2 linked regions of the Humidesulfovibrio mexicanus genome follow. The protein of the gene in region 1 interacts with the protein of each later gene in a pairwise test. Links are inferred from orthologs where the notes say so. Each region holds a gene or a part of one and is shown on either strand. Other genes may lie near its edges.

The links. Proteins that work in one complex are often made in the same cells at the same time.
Region 2: the proteins of ftsA (region 1) and CHB73_RS14620 interact in binary tests that used the Escherichia coli proteins (3 or more experiments, as listed by UniProt). The link is inferred for Humidesulfovibrio mexicanus from one-to-one orthologs.

The regions. Positions count from the first base shown.
Region 1 is NZ_FZOC01000002.1:72,604-76,832, forward strand. The notes cover bases 537-3,521. They hold ftsA (cell division protein FtsA), read right to left. Parts: upstream 2,658-3,521; coding sequence 1,416-2,657; downstream 537-1,415. Other genes in these bases: ftsZ (cell division protein FtsZ), read right to left, coding at 537-1,350; CHB73_RS04130 (cell division protein FtsQ/DivIB), read right to left, coding at 2,712-3,521. Also shown: CHB73_RS04115 (radical SAM protein), read right to left, coding at 1-3; more of ftsZ, read right to left, coding at 118-536; more of CHB73_RS04130, read right to left, coding at 3,522-3,563; murB (UDP-N-acetylmuramate dehydrogenase), read right to left, coding at 3,560-4,229. UniProt on the Escherichia coli protein: Essential cell division protein that assists in the assembly of the Z ring. May serve as the principal membrane anchor for the Z ring.
Region 2 is NZ_FZOC01000008.1:83,149-86,454, forward strand. Bases 1-2,979 are described here. They hold CHB73_RS14620 (rod shape-determining protein), read right to left. Parts: upstream 2,021-2,979; coding sequence 980-2,020; downstream 1-979. Other genes in these bases: CHB73_RS14610 (hypothetical protein), read right to left, coding at 1-128; mreC (rod shape-determining protein MreC), read right to left, coding at 133-978; CHB73_RS14625 (TIGR01212 family radical SAM protein), read left to right, coding at 2,138-2,979. Outside these bases: more of CHB73_RS14625, read left to right, coding at 2,980-3,151; CHB73_RS14630 (methylated-DNA--[protein]-cysteine S-methyltransferase), read left to right, coding at 3,169-3,306. UniProt on the Escherichia coli protein: Forms membrane-associated dynamic filaments that are essential for cell shape determination. Acts by regulating cell wall synthesis and cell elongation, and thus cell shape.

The DNA.
Region 1 (4,229 bases):
CACGGGAAGGCGGCCGCCGAGGTCCGGCGTTTGGGCCGGGGCCTGTCCGGGCCGGGGTGGGCGACCGCGTGACTGCTCGCGCCGCCGCTCCGCCCCGGAAGGGCGCCTGCCCACGGTCTAATCCGCGTTGCGGCGGATGAAGGCCGGGGTGTCCAGGGCCTCATCCTCGAAGAGGAATTCCTCTTCGCCCGCGCCCATGGCGCGCATGGAGGCGTAAGCTTGCCGTCCGTCGCCCGTCTTGACCGCGTTGGCGCGCACGAAGGCGGGCAGATCGCGGTTGGAGTTGGCGATGACCGAGGCGATGGTGCCGGTGCGGCGCAGGCCCTGCTTGGGGGCGACGGGAACCGGGTTCAAGAGCGGCTTGGTCTCCTTCTCCGGCTTGGGCGCGGCCTCGCGCTGGTCGATGCTGGTGGCGATGACGGTGACGCAGAGTTCGTCGCCGGCGTCGGGGTCGGCCACCACGCCGAAGACGATGTTGGCGTCCTCGTGGGCTTCCTTGGCGATGAGGTCGGAGACCTCCTGGATTTCGTCGGTGCTCATGTCCTCGCTGGCGGTGATGTTGAACAGCACCCCGCGCGCCCCGGCGATGGAGACATCCTCCAGAAGCGGGCTGGTGATGGCCTTGAGCGCGGCCTCGCGGGCGCGGTTTTCGCCGGAGGCGATGCCCGTGCCCATGAGGGCCAGGCCGGAGTTGGTCATGATGGCCTTCACGTCCGCGAAGTCCAGGTTGATGAGGCCGTGCACGGTGATGAGGTCCGCGATGCCTTTGACCGCGTAATACAGCACTTCGTCGGCCTTTTTCAGCATGGTGCCGAAGCCGGCCTTTTTGGCGGCCATCTGCAGCAGGCGGTCGTTGGGGATGGTGATGATGGAGTCCACCACCTGCCGCAACTCGGCGATGCCCTTGTCGGCCTGCTGCATACGGCGGCGGCCCTCGAAGTAGAAGGGCTTGGTGACCACGGCCACGGTGAGGGCCCCGGCCTCCTTGGCGGCCTGGGCGATGACCGGCGCCGCGCCGGTGCCGGTGCCGCCGCCCATGCCCGCGGTGATGAACACCATGTCGGTGTTCTGCACCAGCTCGCGCACCTGGTCGATGCTCTCAAGGGCGGCGTTGCGGCCGACCTCGGGATTCGCCCCGGCGCCAAGGCCCTTGGTGAGCTTGCCGCCCAGCTGGATGGTGTGGTCGGCCAGGGACTTCTCGATATCCTGGGCATCGGTGTTGGCCGCGATGAAGCTGACGCCGGACAGGCGCGACTGGATCATGTTGTTGATGGCGTTGCCGCCGCCGCCGCCGCAGCCGATGACTTTGATTTTTGCGCTCATGTCGTTCTCGATCTCGAAATGTGCCATGGGTTCCTCCTCCCAAAAGCTCTTTGGCTACAGTACGTGAAACTTCCCCTTGATCGAAACGCCTCTTAGGCGATGTCGACGAACCACTTCTTCATGCGTCCCAGGATCCGGTTGAAGACGTTGTCCTCGCGGATCCGGAAGTCCCCCCCGCCGGAGTTCGGCACCTGGCGCTTCTCGGCTCCGTAGAGCAGAAGGCCCACCGCCGTGGCGTACTTGGGGTTGTTCACCATGTCGTAGAGGCCGCCCACGTACTCGGGGTAGCCGATGCGCACCGGCAGATCGAAGACTTGCTCGGCCAGGTCCTGCATCCCCGCGATGAGCGAGGTGCCGCCGGTCAAGACCACGCCCGCGGCGATCTGATTCTTGAAGCCGCTCTTGATGAGTTCCTGGTCCACCAGGGCCAGAATCTCCTCGCACCGGGGCTCGCAAATCTCCGCCAGCACGCGTTTGCTCATGGCGCGGGAGTCGCGGCCGCCCACGCTGGGCACCTCGATGCCCTCGTCCACCTTGACCATCTCGGCCAGGGCGCAGCCGTGCTCGATCTTGATCTTTTCCGCGCTGGTCATGGGCGTGCGCAGGCCGAAGGCGATGTCGTTGGTCAGGTTGTTGCCGCCAAGGGCCAGCACCGCCGTGTGCTTGATGGAGTCCTTGGAGAAGATGGCGATGTCCGTGGTGCCGCCGCCCAGGTCCACAAGGCACACGCCGATCTCGCGCTCCTCGTCGGAGAGCACGGACTTGCTGGAGGCCAGGGACTCGAGCACGATGTCGGCCACATCGAGCCCGCTGCGGTGGCAGGAGCGCACGATGTTCTGCGCGCTGGTGACCGCGCCGGTGACGATGTGGACCTTGACCTCCAGCCGCACGCCCGCCATGCCCAGCGGGTCGGCGATGCCGCGCTGGTCGTCCACGATGAACTCCTGCGGCAGGGTGTGGATGACCTCGCGGTCCAGCGGAATGGCCACGGCCTTGGCCGCTTCGATGACGCGGTCCACGTCCTTCTGGGTGACCTCGCCGCCCTTGACGGCGATGACCCCGTGGCTGTTGAAGCCCTTGATGTGGCTGCCGGCGATGCCGGCGTAGACCGAGTGGATCTCGCAACCGGCCATCAGCTCGGCCTCCTCCAAGGCCTTCTTGATGGATTGCACTGTCTGCTCGATGTTCACCACCACGCCGCGCCGAAGCCCTGTGGACGGGCTTGTGCCGACGCCGATGATGTCCACCAGTCCGTCTTCCTTGGCCTCGCCCACCACGGCGCAAATCTTCGTGGTGCCGATGTCCAGGCCGACGATGATGTCGCTCTTGGCCATGTTTTCCTCCCTTGGTTGACTCGCCGATATCCGGCGCTTCCCTATTCTTCCCCGTCAGGAAGCTCCGGGCTTCTGCCTCATTTCAACGGAAATTTTGCCGCCGCTGGCCTCTATGGCCGCCACGCGCCCGGTTTCGCCGCGCAGCTTCAGGTCGCGCCACACGGTTTCAATGCGGTCAAAATGGGTCTGCCAGTCGGTCAGCTCCGCGCGCACACGGATGCGCAGCGCGTCGAGGTACAGCTCCACCTGTCCGGCCTCGCTGAACTTGACCCAGGCCATTTGCCCCAGGGCGAAGGGCAGGGCCTGGCGGTTCATGCGCGCCACCATGGCCGAGACTTCCTCGCGCCTGTCCCCCAGGCCGGGGGCCACTTCCAGCAGGGGAAGCGAAGCCGAATCGCCCGGAGAGAGCTGGGTGATGATCTCGCCCTTGGCGTCGGCGAAGTAGAGCTGGCCGTCCTGCCGCACCCAGAAGGAGGGGTGGCGCTCCACCAGGGTGATGAAAAGCTTGTCCGGCAGCTCGCGGCGCACGGTGACGAATTCCACCCAGGGGTTTTGCGACAGTGCCGCCTCCACCCTGGAAACGTTGACGCCCAGGCTGTTCTGTCCCAGGCGCAGTCCGGCGATCTCCAGCACCTGGCCGTAGGTGAGCCGAAGGTTTCCGGAAACGCCGATTTCCGTAAGCCCCAGGGCCGGGGTGGTGGTGGTCACCCGGTAGACGTAGATAAGGCCGGTGCCGAGCACGCCGAGAATCAGGGCCGAGACCAGGAAGAACATGATGCCCTTCACCGCTCCGCCAGGGTTGATGGGCAGCCTTGGCCTGTCGTCCCGACGGGTTCGGTTGACGCGCACGGGCGCCTTGCGCGCGGGCTGGGTGCGCCGCAGCATTCCGCTTGGCCGCAGGTTCATTTGAGCACCACCACTTCCATTTCAAGCGTGACGCCGGAGCGCAGCCGAACGGCGCGCTGGCCCATGTCGAGAAGCTCCAAAGCCTGGGCCGGGGTGCCTTCGCCAAGGTTTACCAGGAAATTCGCGTGTTTTTCAGAAAACGCCATCCCGCCCAGGCGCTTGCCCCGCATTCCGGCCTGCTCCAGCAGTCTGCCCGCGCTGTCGCATTCAGGATTCTTGAACACACACCCCGCGCTTTTGGCCGTTACAGGCTGGGAGGCGCGCTTTTTCGCGTAGGCCTGCTCCATGCGCTCGCGCACGGCGACGGGGTCGTCGTTGGTGAGGGCGAACTCCGCCTCCCAGATGAGGCTGAAACCCTTGCCGACACCGGCGTCGAAGCGGCGGTAGCCGAATGTGCATTGCGAGGCCTGCCGCCACACAAGTCCGCCTTCCGGGGTCCACATGCGCACGCGGGTCAAGCGGGCGCCGGTCTCCACGCCGTACGACCCCGCGTTCATGGCCACGGCTCCGCCAATGCGGCCGGGAATGCCCGTAAGCCCCTCCATGCCCGAAAGCCCCATGCGCTGGCACAAGCCAAGAAACCGGGGCAGGCCATAGCCCGCGCCCACCCGCACCAGGGCGCCCACGGCCGTGTGCTCGGCCACAGGCCCCTGCACATTGGCCGGG
Region 2 (3,306 bases), on another replicon or contig:
GTGACGGCGGGCCGTTGCCAGCGCAGGCTTATGGCCATGCCCGGAGCGAAAAAGTCCACCCCTGGGACCAGCGCCTGTCCCCATATGCCGCAGACGGTAAAAAGCGTCCACCACAGCGCGGCGAGCATGGGGCTACTCCCAAAGGGCGCGGGTGTCTTCCGGCTGCGCCGCGCGCTTGAGCAGCAACACCTCTTCCAAACGGGCGCTGTCGGTCATGGGCTCCGCGCGCACTTCCATGAACAGGGTGGCCTCCTCGCGCTTCACGCTGGTGACGCGCGCCACGGGCAGGCCCTTGGGGTACACCCCGTCCATGCCCGATGTGACCAGGATTTCGCCCTGCTCGATGGTTGAGGTGAGCCCCACGTACTTGACCACGAGCTTCTCGCCCTCGCCCATGCCATACACCACGCCCGCGGCGCGGTTGTCGCGCCCCACAACGGCGATGCGGCTGGAGGGGTCCGTCAAAAGCAGCACGGTGGAGGCCGTGAGTCCCGCGCGGTAGATGCGGCCCACCACGCCCTCGGGCGAGAGCACGGGGGTGTCCTCCACAGCGCCGGACAGCTTGCCCCGGTCCACCAGAATGGTTTCGAGGATCGCGGTGGGGCCCACGCGCTGCGCAATGACCCGCGCCCCCTCGCGCCGCCAGTCGGGCGGCTCGGGGAAGGCCAGCAGGCGCTCCACCCGGGCCGTGGCCTCGGCGCGCTCGCGCAGGGTCATGTTCTCCAGGCGCAGGGCCTTCACCTCGGCCTCAAGGGCCTCGTTCTGCTGCTTCAGCCCCACCAGGTCCACGTAGCGGTCCACGAATCCGTCCGCCACCGAGCCCGCCCACCGGCCCGGACGCAACACCGTCCCCACGCTGTCCAGCCCGGAATAGGTGCTCAGACGCGTCAGGTGGCCGGAGCGCAGGTTCCAGGTGTAGAGGCTCAGGTAGACGAAGAGCCCGGCGACGAGGAAGATGGCGATCTTTTTCAGATTCACGCTAGTCCGTGGTCACTTCCCTGTACAGGTCGATGCATTCAAGCGCCTTGCCCGAGCCGAGCACCACGGCGGTGAGCGGATCGTCCACCACGGTGATGGGCAGCTGGGTCTCGTGCTGGAGGAGCTTGTCCAGGCCTTTGAGAAGCGCGCCGCCGCCGGTGAGCACGATGCCCCGGTCCACGATGTCGGCCGCGAGTTCGGGCGGGGTCTGTTCGAGCGCGATGCGCACTCCCTGCACGATGCCTTCCACCTGCTCGCTGATGGCCCCGCGCACTTCCTCCGCCGTGATGACGCGGTTCTGCGGGATGCCGGTGACCAGGTCGCGGCCGCGCACCTCCATCTCGCCCGCGCCCTCAACCGGGTACGCGCTGCCGATGGTCATTTTGATTTCTTCCGCGGTGCTTTCGCCGATGAGCATGTTGTACTTGCGCTTCACGTGCTGCATGATGGCCTCGTCCATCTTGTCGCCGCCGATGCGCACGCTCTTGGCGTACACGATGCCGGAAAGCGAGATGACGGCGATTTCCGTGGTGCCGCCGCCGATGTCCACCACCATGTTGGCCGTGGCTTCGGTGATGGGCAGGTTGGCGCCGATGGCCGCGGCCATGGGCTCCTCGATGAGGTACACCTCGCGCGCGCCGGCGCTCTGGGCGCTTTCCTTCACGGCGCGCTTCTCCACCTGGGTTATGCCCGTGGGCACGCAGATCATGATGCGGGGGCGCACCAGACGGCGGGAGTTGTTCACCTTGGAGATGAAGTGGCGCAGCATGGCCTCGGTGACCTCGAAGTCGGCGATGACGCCGTCCTTCATGGGGCGTATGGCCACGATGTTGCCGGGCGTGCGGCCCAGCATCTTTTTGGCCTCGGTGCCCACGGCCAGCACCACCTTGCCGCCGCGGCTGTCGCGCTTCACGGCCACCACGGAAGGCTCGGAGAGCATGACGCCCGCGCCCTTCACGTAGACCAGCGTGTTGGCCGTGCCCAGGTCGATGGCCAGGTCCGTGGAAAGGTATTCGAAGAATTTGTCAAACAACTTGACCATATGACCCCCGGTTCTTGAAATATTGCTTCACCGCACGTACCCTTGACGGGCGGCGTGTATCAACGCATCAGCCGTGGAACAGCCACCCGTACCAAAAGAAATCTTGGCAGGCAATACATGAGCACGCGCCCCTCCCCGGACCCTGGGCATTTCCCGCCGCTGAACACGCCGCTTTGGTTCGCCGCATCGGCGTACTACCGGCGGCGGCTGGGCGCGCGCGCGCGCAAGGTGCCCCTGGACGCCGGGCTTTCCTGCCCCAATCGCGATGGAACCATTTCCCGCGCCGGGTGCAGCTTTTGCAATCCCGCAGGCTCCGGAACCGGCCTTTTCGCCCAGGGGGTCGGCCTGGCGGAGCAGTGGGAGCGGTTCGCGCCGCGCCTGCTTTCCCGCCAGCCGGGTGTGCGGCTTCTGGGCTATTTGCAGGCCTACACCAACACCCACGCCGCGCCCGAGCGCCTGCGGGCGATTATGGCCGAGGCGGTCGCCTTGCCAGGCCTTGCCGGACTTTGCCTGGGCACCCGGCCGGACTGCCTGGATATTGGCGCGGGGGAGGAGCGCCTGGACATCCTGGCCGAGGCGCTGCGCCTGCTGCCCGCAACCGGCGGCGAGCCGTTTCTGCAGCTGGACCTGGGCCTGCAATCCGCCGACGATGCCGTGCTGTTGCGCGCCAACCGGGGCCACGGGGCGGAGGCCTTCGCCCTGGCGGCGCGCGCCGCGGCCGCGCGCGGGCTGGAGGTGTGCGCGCACCTGCTGCATGGCCTGCCCAGTGCGGCCGCGGACGATTTGGAGCGCTCGGTGGCCTTTGTGAACGCCCTGCCCGTGGCGGCGGTGAAGTTCCACAACCTGCTGGTGTGCCGGGGCGCGCCCCTTGCGCGGGCTTGGCGCGCCGGAGCATTTCGCCCGCCGGAACGGGGAGCGTACCTGGAGGCGCTCATTCGGGCTTTGGAACTGCTGCGGCCGGACATCCGCGTGGAGCGGGTCTTCGCCGATCCCGCGCCGGGCGAGCTGCTGGCCCCGGATTGGGCGCAGGACAAGGCCGCGAATCTTGATCTGCTGCGCCGGGAGCTTGTGCGGCGCGACACCTGGCAGGGCCGGGCGCAATGCCCGCACGCCCGGCCGGACTGGACCTGAACCCGCAAGGAGGAGCCATGGCCCAAGGGAAGCGCATTGAGGACGGCCGGGTGGAGCGCGTGGCCGCTTCGCCGCTGGGATTGGATATCCTCTGGGGCACAGGGGAGCGCGCCGGGCGCATCGTGGCGCTGCGCCTGGAGAGGGCGCAGGCCTCC